One region of the Pseudomonas sp. DNDY-54 genome, then DNA from elsewhere that is predicted to be linked to it. Evidence: predicted binding sites of a transcription regulator. Region 1 holds the regulator's gene; the other holds the start of a gene.
What was found. Region 1 encodes FliA, which starts transcription of late flagellar genes. Its sites were predicted from a motif close to CTAAAGTTTNNNNNNNNNNNGCCGNTAA; they were not measured.
Positions count from the first base shown of each region.

Region 2: a site for FliA is predicted at 1,993-2,020, ahead of flgM (flagellar biosynthesis anti-sigma factor FlgM). Genes of this name have one in related genera too.

Region 1 covers NZ_CP082271.1:2,856,064-2,861,952, forward strand. Annotated here, with positions in the region: gene K4O48_RS13170 (chemotaxis protein CheA) at 1-1,765, opposite strand, end outside; gene K4O48_RS13175 (protein phosphatase CheZ) at 1,778-2,572, opposite strand; gene K4O48_RS13180 (chemotaxis response regulator CheY) at 2,596-2,970, opposite strand; gene fliA (RNA polymerase sigma factor FliA) at 3,086-3,811, opposite strand; gene fleN (flagellar synthesis regulator FleN) at 3,830-4,657, opposite strand; gene flhF (flagellar biosynthesis protein FlhF) at 4,749-5,889, opposite strand, start outside.
Region 2 covers NZ_CP082271.1:1,628,379-1,634,267, forward strand. Annotated here, with positions in the region: tRNA gene K4O48_RS07695 (tRNA-Arg) at 55-131, shown strand; gene K4O48_RS07700 (flagellar brake protein) at 290-1,039, opposite strand; gene K4O48_RS07705 (flagella synthesis protein FlgN) at 1,114-1,584, opposite strand; gene flgM (flagellar biosynthesis anti-sigma factor FlgM) at 1,630-1,956, opposite strand; gene flgA (flagellar basal body P-ring formation chaperone FlgA) at 2,060-2,812, opposite strand; gene K4O48_RS07720 (chemotaxis protein CheV) at 2,896-3,828, shown strand; gene cheR (protein-glutamate O-methyltransferase CheR) at 3,866-4,690, shown strand; gene flgB (flagellar basal body rod protein FlgB) at 4,894-5,298, shown strand; gene flgC (flagellar basal body rod protein FlgC) at 5,313-5,756, shown strand; gene flgD (flagellar hook assembly protein FlgD) at 5,774-5,889, shown strand, end outside.

The DNA of each region.
Region 1 (5,889 bases):
TCAACGGCACCTTGATGACGACACGGGAGCCCTGGCCCTTGCTGGAAAACACGTTAACCGTGCCATTGAGCTGCGAGATCTTGGTCTTGACCACGTCCATGCCCACACCGCGGCCTGAGACGTCGGAAATTTCCGATTTGGTGGAGAAGCCCGGCGCGAAAATCAGGTTGTAGCATTCCAGATCGTTCAGACGGTCGGCTGCATCTCTGTCGAGCAAGCCCTTCTCTACCGCCTTGGCACGCAGCACGTCGGCGTCCATTCCTTTGCCGTCATCGGTGATGAGCAGCAGAATGTGGTCCCCTTCCTGCTCGGCCGACAGCACCACCTTGCCAGTACGCGGCTTGCCGGCGGCCTCACGCTCTTCCGGCGTTTCAATGCCGTGATCGACCGCGTTGCGCACCAAGTGCACCAACGGATCGGCGAGCGCCTCGACAAGGTTCTTGTCCAGATCGGTCTCTTCGCCAACCAGCTCCAGGTTGATTTCTTTTTTGAGGCTCCGAGCCAGATCACGAACCAGGCGCGGGAAACGGCCGAATACCTTCTTGATGGGCTGCATGCGCGTTTTCATCACAGCGCTCTGCAGATCAGCCGTCACCACATCCAGATTGGACACGGCTTTGGCCATGGCTTCGTCCGCGCTGTTGGAGCCCAGGCGTACCAAACGGTTACGCACCAGCACCAGTTCGCCGACCATGTTCATGATTTCGTCGAGCCGTGCGGTATCGACCCGTACGGTGGTCTCGGCTTCACTCGCCGGTTTCTCAGGCGCCGGGGCGGCTTTGGTCGAAACGTCCGCCTTCGCCGGCGCCGCTGCGGGCTTGGGCACAGGTGCCGCTACCGGCTTCGCAGGTGCGTCCTTCTTCGCAGCAGGCGCCGCGGGGACAGGCTTTGCAGCCGGAGCGGCCGCAGTTGCCGACGGTGCGGCGTCTGCCTCGAACTTACCCTTGCCGTGCAATTGATCGAGCAGCGCTTCGAACTCGTCATCGGTGATTTCATCGCCACCCGCCGCGGCGGGTTTGGCATCAGCCTTAGCGCTTTCGGCAGGCGCAGCCGCCGCCGGCTCAGCAAACTGGCCTTTGCCATGCAACTGATCGAGCAGCGCCTCGAATTCGTCGTCGGTAATCTCGTCACTCACCGGCGCCTTAGCTGCGTCGGGGATCGGTGTGACTACGGGCTCGGCAGCGAAAGCCCCTTTGCCATGAAGCTGATCAAGCAACGACTCGAATTCTTCGTCGGTGATTTCGTCACCGGCCTGGGCAGGTGCGGATTCAGCCGGCTGCTCCAACGCGCCAAGGAATTGCTCGAACTCGTTGTCGGCAGTCGTGATCTCAGGCTCCGGCTCTGGTGCTGCCTCGACCGGCAACTCATGCGCGCCGGCCGGCTCGGCCAAACGCGTCAGCGCGGCCAGCAGCTCAGGGGTCGCAGGGGTTACGGCGGTGCGCTCTCGCACCTGCGTAAACATTTCGTTGACGGAGTCCAGTGCCTGGAGCACGACGTCCATCAATTCCGAATCGACGCGACGCTCACCCTTACGCAGGATGTCGAAGACGTTTTCCGCGATGTGGCAGCACTCGACCAGCTCATGCAGCTGGAGGAAACCGGCACCGCCTTTTACCGTGTGGAAACCGCGAAAAATCGCATTGAGCAACGCGGCGTCGTCGGGGCTGCTTTCCAGCTCCACCAGTTGCTCTGACAATAGTTCGAGAATCTCGCCGGCCTCAACCAGGAAGTCCTGGAGGATTTCTTCATCGGCGTCGAAGCTCATATTCACCTTCCCCTAAAAGCCCAGGCTCGAAAGCAGATCATCGACATCGTCCTGCCCGGATACGACATCCTCACGTATATCGGCATGCATCTGCGGACCTTCACCATGGGAAGGCTCTTTTTCTTGTTTTTTCTTTTCCTGCTCGGCGCGCATGGCGTCGCGGTCATGCTGAATGCCGGCGACGCGATCAACTTGCCCCGCCATCAGAACAAGATTGAGCAGGTTGCTTTCGAGTTCGGTGATCAGGCGCGTGACGCGTTTGATGACTTGTCCGGTCAGGTCCTGAAAATCCTGAGCCAGCATGATCTCGCTTAGATTCTGAGAGAGCTGGCTGCCATCGTTCATGCTGCGCTGAAGAAACTGATCGATTCGCTTGACCAACTCACGGAACTGCTCAGCGTTCATTTCGCGGCGCATGAAGCGCTGCCAATCGGCGGTCAAGCTCTGCGCTTCGTAGCTGACGTAGTTCACCAACGGCGCTGATTCTTCCACCAGATCCATGGTGCGGTTGGCCGCTTTTTCGGTCATCTCCACGACGTAGGAAAGGCGATCGGTCGCATCGGTAATTGGCGATGGATCACCACCTGTCGCGCAGGTATCCATTTCAAGCTTGACGATGGCGTTGTGCAATTCGCGGGTGAGCTTGCCAACTTCGAGATAGAGCCCGTGATTACGCGCCTGATTGAGCTCGTTGAACATCTGCGTGGCTTCGTCGAAGCGGCCCTGTTGCAGACTTTCAATTAATTGGGGTGCATGAGCCTTCAGAGTTGCTTCGAACTCTGCCAGGCTTTGGTCTGCTTGCGTCATAGTGCCCTCGCGGCGTTACTGCTTCAGCCGTTGACGCGCTCGAAGATCTTTTCAATCTTCTCTTTGAGCACTTGAGCCGTGAATGGCTTGACGACGTAACCGTTTACCCCGGCCTGCGCGGCCTCGATGATCTGATCGCGCTTTGCTTCGGCGGTCACCATCAACACAGGCAGGTGCTTCAGACGTTCGTCGGCACGCACGGCGCGCAGCAAGTCGATACCGCTCATGCCAGGCATGTTCCAGTCTGTAACGAGGAAATCGAAGCTACCGCTTTTCAACATCGGCAAGGCAGTGGTGCCATCATCCGCTTCGGCGGTGTTGGTAAATCCCAGATCACGCAAAAGGTTCTTGATGATCCGTCTCATGGTCGAAAAGTCGTCGACGATGAGGATTTTCATGTTCTTGTCCAAGTACACCTCCGTAAATCACGAATCTCAGAACCTGCTCACGGTCTGTTGCGGGCTTCACGAATGAAGCGCGTAAGCGGTCTAATACTTTATTGCCGACCTGCCGTTAACGAGCGCGCCATTCACCCAGGCGAGCCCGCAGACGTGCCGCGCACTGACTGTGCAGCTGACTCACCCGCGATTCGCTCACACCTAGCACCTGGCCTATTTCCTTCAAATTCAACTCTTCGTCGTAATACAGCGAAAGCACCAGCTTTTCACGCTCAGGCAAGTTGCCAATGGCCTCGGCCAGCGCCTGTTGGAATCGCTCATCTTCGAGATCGCGAAACGGCTCCGGATGAGTGCTTGCCGCATCTTCCTCGAACTCGCCGTGCTCACCTTCCTGAAGCAGATCATCAAAACTGAACAAACGGCTACCCAAGGTGTCGCCCAGAATGCCGTAGTACTCATCGAGACTCAATTTAAGTTCGGCCGCAACGTCCTGATCTTTAGCGTCGCGACCGGTTCTGGCTTCAATTGCCCGAATCGCCTCACTGACCATCCGCGAATTGCGATGCACCGAACGCGGCGCCCAATCGCCCTTGCGCACCTCGTCAAGCATCGCGCCGCGGATGCGGATACCGGCATAGGTCTCGAAACTGGCGCCCTTGCCTGCGTCGTATTTTTTTGACGCTTCCAGCAAGCCGATCATCCCGGCCTGCATCAGATCATCGACCTGCACGCTCGCCGGCAAACGCGCCAGGAGGTGATAGGCGATGCGTTTGACTAACGGCGCGTATTGGTCGATGAGCTGATATTGCGAGTCTTTAGCGTGAGCTTTGCTGTAATACATACTGAACCCAGCCGCTTGTTATTCGTGAGGCTCTGCGGCGGGCCTGACGAGGCGCTCCACAAAGAATTCCAAATGACCACGTGGCGATGCGGGCAGCGGCCAGCTGTCCACCTTCTGCGCGATGGCCTTGAATGCCAATGAGCACTTGGCTCGCGGATAGGCTTCGTACACGGCGCGCTGCTTCTGTACCGCCTTGCGCACCGCTTCGTCGTAAGGAATCGCGCCGACATATTGCAACGCCACGTCGAGAAATCGCTCGGTGACTTTGGTCAGCTTGGCGAACAGGTTGCGGCCTTCCTGCGGCGCGTGTGCCATGTTTGCCAGGACCCGAAAACGGCTGATGCCATAGTCGCGGTTGAGCAACTTGATCAATGCGTAAGCATCGGTGATTGAGGTGGGCTCGTCAGTCACCACCAGCAGGACTTCCTGCGCCGCGCGCACGAAGCTCACTACGCCGTCGCCAATACCGGCGGCCGTGTCGATGATCAGCACATCGATGTCGTTGCCGATGTCGCTGAAGGCCTGAATCAGCCCCGAATGCTGCAGCGAAGAGAGCTGCACCATGCTCTGCGTACCGGATGCCGCGGGCACGACGCGAATACCGCCCGGTCCCTGAATCATCACGTCACGCAAATCGCATTCCCCGGCGATGACATCAGCCAGCGTGCGCTTGGTGGTCAACCCCAGCAGCACGTCCACGTTGGCCAAACCAAGGTCGGCATCAAGCAGCACCACCCGGCGACCGAGCTCAGCCAGGGCCAGCGACAGATTGACCGACACGTTGGTCTTGCCGACGCCACCTTTGCCGCCAGTCACCGCAATAACCTGTACGGGATGAATACCCATGTTCAAACGCCTATCTCTTTCTGGAGCCCTAGGGCCATCGATGCGTTCAGCCAGAACGCGTCTACTTGGTGTGCGTCACGGAGCAAAGCGTTCATCCGACCCTCCGTGAAGATGCGTTGTACAGACCCGAGAACATATCAGCCATGGTTTCCTCGCTGGGATCTTCCTGGGTCTGCAAGCTCACCGCTCGGCTCACCAGTTGATGGCTGCGCGGCAGATGCAGATCTTCAGGGATGCGCGGCCCGTCGGCGAGGTAGGCGATGGGCAGATGCTGGCTGATGGTAAGACCCAGCACATCACCCAGGCTCCCGGCCTCATCCAGTTTAGTCAGAATGCAGCCAGCCAGCCCGCAACCGCGGTAATGATGCCAGGTCGCCTTGAGCACCTGGCTCTGGCTGGTCGCCGGCAAGACCAGGTAATTCTTCGACTTGATACCGCGATCGGCCAGCGCCTCGAGCTGCGCACGCATCATCGGGTCACCGGCAGGCAGGCCAGCCGTGTCGATAAGAATCAGACGCTTGCGGGCCAGAGGGGCGAGACTTTTGCTCAGCGGCTGGCTTGGGTCGATCTGGATGACCGGCACGTTGAGGATGCGGCCCAGTGTATTCAGCTGCTCCTGTGCGCCGATACGATAGTTGTCCATGCTTGCCAGGGCGATGCTCTGAGGGCCGTGCTTGAGCACATAACGGGCCGCGAGCTTGGCGAGTGTAGTGGTTTTGCCGGCACCGGCAGGGCCAACCAACGCGATGATCCCACCCTCTTCCAGCGGCTCGGTCTTGGTAACCTTGATCGATTGCGCCAGGTGCGCCAGTACCATACGCCACGCCTGGCGCGGCTCGGTCACGGCCGATACTTTTTCAAGCAGGGCGCGAGACAGGTCTGCCGGCAGGCCGATGCGCTGCAGACGACGCCAGAGGCTGGCTTGCTGCGGACGGCGGCTCTGCTCGTGTCCCCAGGCAAGCGATCCGAGTTGCACCTCGATCAGCTCGCGCAACCCCTGGAGCTCCGATTGCATGGCCTCCATTGCTCGGGAATCCGACGCGGCAGGAGCGGCAACCGGCTTCGACTGTGCGGGCGCGGCAGGTTTCTCGGCATGCAGTTGACGGTCCTGTCCGGCCGGATGGCGCGACGGCGCTTGCAGCTCGGCGTGAGCACTGGCGATGCGTGCCTGAGTCTTGCGCAGCTCGGCTTCGAGCGCCGCATTCGGCTGCTTCGGGGCTGCTGGCTCCATC
Region 2 (5,889 bases), 1.2 Mb from region 1:
CTACACGCGCATGACAAACGAGCCGAGCCTCGTTAAGATGCTGCCGCCTCATTCGTCCCAGTAGCTCAATTGGATAGAGCATCCCCCTCCTAAGGGGAAGGTTGTGAGTTCGAACCTCGCCTGGGACACCAGCTTGAACAGAGCAGTTACTCGCCGCCCTTCGGCGCTCGACAGAGGGGTGACAAGGCGCGACGAATCGGCAAGATGAAAGACTTGCCGGTTCACTCGGAAGGAGGGGTGTTGGCTACCGGTCGGCTGTAGCAACGCAACTGCGTAGGCGCGAGAGTAATCAGCTAAAGCGATCGCTCGCTTGGTCGCGCCGCGCTTCACGTTGCAGCTGATAGACGAATCGCTCGATCTGCCGTTGCATCAGGCCGCCCAGCCGGTAGAAGCGCATGCCGCAGAAAGTTAAGCCAAGCTTCTCATCAAACACTACGTGTCGCAGCTCAGCTGCAGTGGTAACCGTGCCGAAGGGCAGCTTGGCAACCAGCTGTTCATAAACTTGCCCAGCCTGAAGGCCGCTTTGGTGGTTGCCTTGGAAGCTCAGCTTGCAGCCAGTAGCCGACATGTCGAGCACTTTGCCTTCCAGTGTCTTTCTGATTGTTTTGCCGCTGAGTTCTGCCGTAATAGGCTGCCCTAAAAGGGGCGCCCGGTAAGCGTTGCGTCGTTGATGGTAGAGAACCTGGTCGGGCATAGGCGCCCAATAGCAACGTGCATCGTCTAGCTCGCCTGGGTGCACCGGGTGATCATTGTTCCAGGCGACACGCACTCCATCGCAGTACCCCTCAATATGGAATGGCTCTCCCAATCCCATCATGCGTTCGCCGTCGCTAGGGATGAGTTCGTCGAGCGCAATCCACCCCTTTTCGCGATTAATCTCTATCAGATATGTCTGATAGCGCTGATTGCGCTCGGCGAAGCGGACTAGCAACGGTATGTGGTTATCCAGCAGCAGGCGCAGGTTTGCTTGGATTTCGGTTGCGGTCTTCAGGATTTGAGGAGGCTGGGGACCTTCATCCTCGGCGAAAGGATTAGACACTTGTTAATGCTCTCCGGCATTGCGCGACGTCACGTGCATAGTAGCACTCTGCCTCTACTGGGCAGTGTGCGTTTTCATGCTTGGCTGAGCGGGCGATGATGTGCACTTCTGGCCGCTGCGCCGCGACGGTCGTACAAATCAGGCGTTTGGCTGCTGCCGTGCAAAACCTGCAACATGCTCCCGACTGCGCTCTGGTTAGCGCGGATGAGCTTGCCGTTGCGCTCATTGGCGTCTCGGCATGCATCCAAGATGCGGTTGAGCTGCTCGGCCTTTAGAAGAATTTCATCGCCAAATGGCGTGCGCGCGGCAAATGCCGCGAGCCCGGCCTGATCAGGGCTAAGCTGCGCAATAACAAGCGTTTGGCTGCGGAGCATGCCGTGCTGGCCCAACAGCGCAAGCAAAGTTTGTTTTTGGGTAAGCAGCTGCTCCAACGTTGCCAGGTTGCGTTCGGCAAGCGCTTGATACTCAGTGTTGGTGAGCTCAAGAAGCTTCTGTGCAGTGCCGATATCGTCAACGAGCTGCTGAAGCACTTCGGTGTCTTCCATAGTGGCCTCTAACGCGGTGACGCTTGGCGAGAATTACTACAACGGTCAACGCTGACTTTCGAAGGCCAGCAGTTTCGATGCAACTCGCTGGTTGTCCACCTGGTAGCTACCGTCGGCAATGGCTTGCTTGATCTGTGCTACACGCTCCTGATCGACCGCTGGCTGTTGATTAAGCTTGTCGGTGGTCTGCTGGAGACGTTGCGCTTCCGGGCTGAGCTGAACGCTTTCGCCAGATGCTTGCGCGCTGCCACTATTCTTTGGCGCATCGGCGGGGGCTTGCTGAGCAGGTCGTTCAGCGATTTGAACGTTAGTGGTACGCCCATTACTAGGTGAATTGACGGCGCTGTTGGGCCGGTTGAAATCGATAACCATGATCGAAACCTCGAATAAGTCAGGACGCTTGCCTGCTTTTCGGCAATGCCACGAGAAACTTTAGCTTTTTTTCGGAAGCGGGTTCTGGCGAGCGCTCACTCGATTACATCGCAACTTCCACCTGGCCGGGTCCGATGACGCGTGCTCTGATCGTTCGTCCGGATCGTTGGTTTTTGACCCGAATCTGGCTGCCAAGTGCACCGTCGGACAATGCTTCCCCTGGCATTCTTACATTTATCGTCGAATTTTTCGCACTGATCACTACCTGGTCGCCTTTGCGAACCACCTCTGCGGCTGAAATATATGTAGGCGCAAGCACTTGGTCGGGTAGGGCGCTTCGGGTGAGCTTGCTTCCCAGTACTTGATCTAGAGCAGTCAAGTATCCTTGGTTAAGAAGACTGACATCCCGCTCGGCAAGGGTGACATCGGCATGCTCTATGATGCTTTCCCGCGTAAGGGGTCGTCGAGCTACGATTACCTCACGGAACAAATGGACCTGTGCAGGAACGAAGACGGACCAGGGCGCTGAGCCTTCGCAGCTGACCCGCACAGTTGTTCGGCCGATCGGCTGCGCTGGACTTTCGAGTTTGGTGGCCAAAGGGCGATCACAGGATGCCAAGCGCAGGCGGGGGTCGAGTCTGTTGACCTCTACCTCGTGCCGGGCCTGGATTTGGCTACGCTGCAGATAGTCGGTCACTTCCCGCTCAAGAAACCCGCGGGTTGCGTCGATAAGCTGTTCAGGTCGCGTCACGCTTGCTGAATCTGCAAACGGGCTCAGCCCGAAGAAAGCCGTAACCAGGATTGCACGGTGGAGCGCCTTGCAAGGACGCCGGAAAAAAGTCGTCTGTTTGCTCATGGAGTCATAGAAGCAAAGGACGTGCCGTCAAGCCGAACTACGTGGCGTTCTTTACGTCCATTCGCAAGCAAGAGGAAACTGGCATGGCCGGTGTTTTGGATTCGGTAAACCAGCGTACCCAGCTGGTTGGGCAAAACCGTCTGGAGCTGTTGTTGTTCAAACTCGATGGGAAGCAGCTCTACGGTATCAATGTCTTCAAAGTTAAAGAGGTTCTCCAATGTCCGCGCTTGACGGTCATGCCTCGGTCTAGCCCCGTTGTGCGTGGAGTTGCCAATATTCGCGGCAACACACTGTCCATCCTTGACTTGTCTCTGGCTACCGGAAAGCCGGCGCTGCAAGACCTGCCCAACAGCTTCGCCATCATCGTTGAGTACAACACCAAAGTACTTGGCTTCCTGGTGCGCTCGGTTGAGCGGATCGTCAACATGAATTGGGAGTCCATTCTTCCGCCCCCCAAAGGGGTCGGGAACGACCATTATTTGACGGCCGTTACGCAGCTAGATGGACAAATGGTCGAGATCATTGACGTTGAAAAGGTGCTCGCTGAGGTGGCGCCTGTTTCCGAAGTGCTGTCGGTGACTATTGCGGATGAGGAAACCAGCAGTAGGGCTTCCACCAGTCGCGTGCTGATCGTCGATGACTCATCAGTCGCACGGAAACAGATCATTCGTTGTCTACAGAATCTCGGTATAGACGTCGTTGCGCAGAACGACGGTCGGCAGGCACTGACGTATCTGCAGAAAATGGTCGCGGAGGGGAAGAAGCCCTCTGAGGAGTTCGTGATGATGATCTCTGACATCGAAATGCCGGAGATGGATGGTTATACGCTGACCACCGAGGTGCGACAGGACCCTGCCATGCGGGACATTCACATACTGCTGCACACGTCGCTCTCGGGCGTGTTTAACCAGAGCATGGTCAAACGAGTCGGTGCTGACGATTTTCTTGCCAAGTTTCAGGCAGATGATCTGGCCAACCGAGTAATAGAACGGATCCGGGCTACGGATAGGAAATGAGGCGACGTCCTCTCATTACGACTGGTGGGCTTTATTAGTGTCAGGTGATCCGGATTTTGAACAGTTCCGAGTATTCCTCGAAAAGACGTGCGGCATCCTGCTGGGCAGCAACAAGCAATACCTGGTTTCAAGCCGGTTAAACAAGCTGATGGAGCAGCAGGGTCTAAAGACGCTGGGAGATCTGGTTCGCAAAATCCAGGCTCAGCCGCGCGGCGGTCTCCGTGAGCAAGTCGTGGATGCTATGACGACCAATGAGACGCTCTGGTTCCGGGATACTTATCCCTTTGACGTGCTCCGCAGTCGCGTGCTTCCTGAGCTGCTCAAAGGCGCGCCTGGGCAGCGGTTGCGAATATGGTCCGCTGCCTGTTCGTCGGGGCAGGAGCCGTATTCGTTGTCGATGACCCTCGACGAGTTCGAGCGCAATAGCCCAAGCCAGCCGAAAACAGCGGTGCAGATCGTGGCGACCGAACTGTCGGGGACAATGCTTGCTGCGTCCAAGGCTGCTGAATATGACAGTCTCGCCATTGCTCGAGGCTTATCGAGCGAGCGCCTACAGCGTTATTTCGACGTCAAAACACCTGGTCGCTGGGTCGTCAAGCCCGCTATCCGCGGTCGGGTTGAATTTCGGGTCCAGAACTTGCTCGATAGTTACGCGGTGCTGGGGAAGTTCGACATCGTCTTCTGCCGCAACGTGCTGATCTATTTTTCTGCGGACGTAAAGAAAGACATCCTCAAGCGGATTCACGCGACGTTAAAGCCGGGCGGTTACCTCTTTCTGGGGGCTTCCGAGGCACTGAACGGCCTTCCTGAGCTGTACCAGATGGTCCAGTGCAGCCCGGGCATTATCTACAAGGCGAAGTAGATTCATGAAAAGGCGGTACACCGGCAGAAAACTGTCGCTCTGGATCGCCTAAAGCGGCAACGCCATGGAAAACCGTTGCCGCTTTTGACGTTACGTTTCTCGCATCCTCTCGTAAACCCCTTAAAAATCAATTATCTAGATAAATGGCACGGCCTTTGCTGGTAGTTTGCTAAGCAGACTTGTATCCGGCAGAGGGCCAGATCATGAGCATCAGTTTCGACAAGGCACTTGGCATCCACGAAAAGGCGCTTGGCTTCCGCGCTCAACGCGCAGAGGTGCTTGCCAATAACATCGCCAACGCCGATACCCCTAACTACAAGGCTAGGGACCTCGAGTTCGGTTCTGTACTCGCGGCTCAGCAAAGCAAGGACCAGGGCGGTTTCGGTGTCGCAACGACCAGTAGCAAGCACATCGCGGCGCAAGGGATGGAAATCGCCGATCCCGGTCTGCGTTTCCGTACACCGACACACGCCTCGCTTGATCAGAACACCGTTGATGCTCAGGTAGAACAGGCAGCCTATGCCGAAAATGCTATCGACTTTCAAGCAAGTTTCACCTTGCTCAACAGTAAGTTCAGGGGGCTGATGAGCGCCCTGCGCGGCGAATAAGAGGAGCGAAAGCCATGTCCCTTAGCAGCGTATTCAATATTGCCGGCAGCGGCATGAGTGCTCAGAGCACGCGCCTGAACACCATCTCCAGCAACATTGCCAACGCCGAAACGGTGTCGTCCAGCGTTGACCAGACCTACCGCGCACGGCACCCGGTTTTCGCAACCATGCTCCAGCAGGCGAATGGTCAGCCGGACCAATCGCTATTCGCCGAGCAGAATCAGGCCGGTGCTGGGGTTCAGGTGCTTGGTGTGGTTGAAGACCAGAGTGAGCTACAAGCGCGCTATGAGCCTAACCATCCGGCGGCGAATGAAGAAGGGTACGTGTACTACCCGAACGTCAATGTCGTTGAAGAGATGGCTGACATGATTTCCGCGAGCCGTTCATTCCAGACTAATGCCGAGTTGATGAACACGGCCAAGACCATGCTTCAGAAAGTTCTGACCCTGGGTCAGTAACCTTACGAGAGATAGCCATGAGCACGACAGGCGGCGTTAGCGGTACCGGTTCGGTAATGGACCAATACCAGATCAAAGATCGCGAAGTAAAAAGCAATGATCTCGGCAAGAACGAGTTTCTTGAATTGCTGGT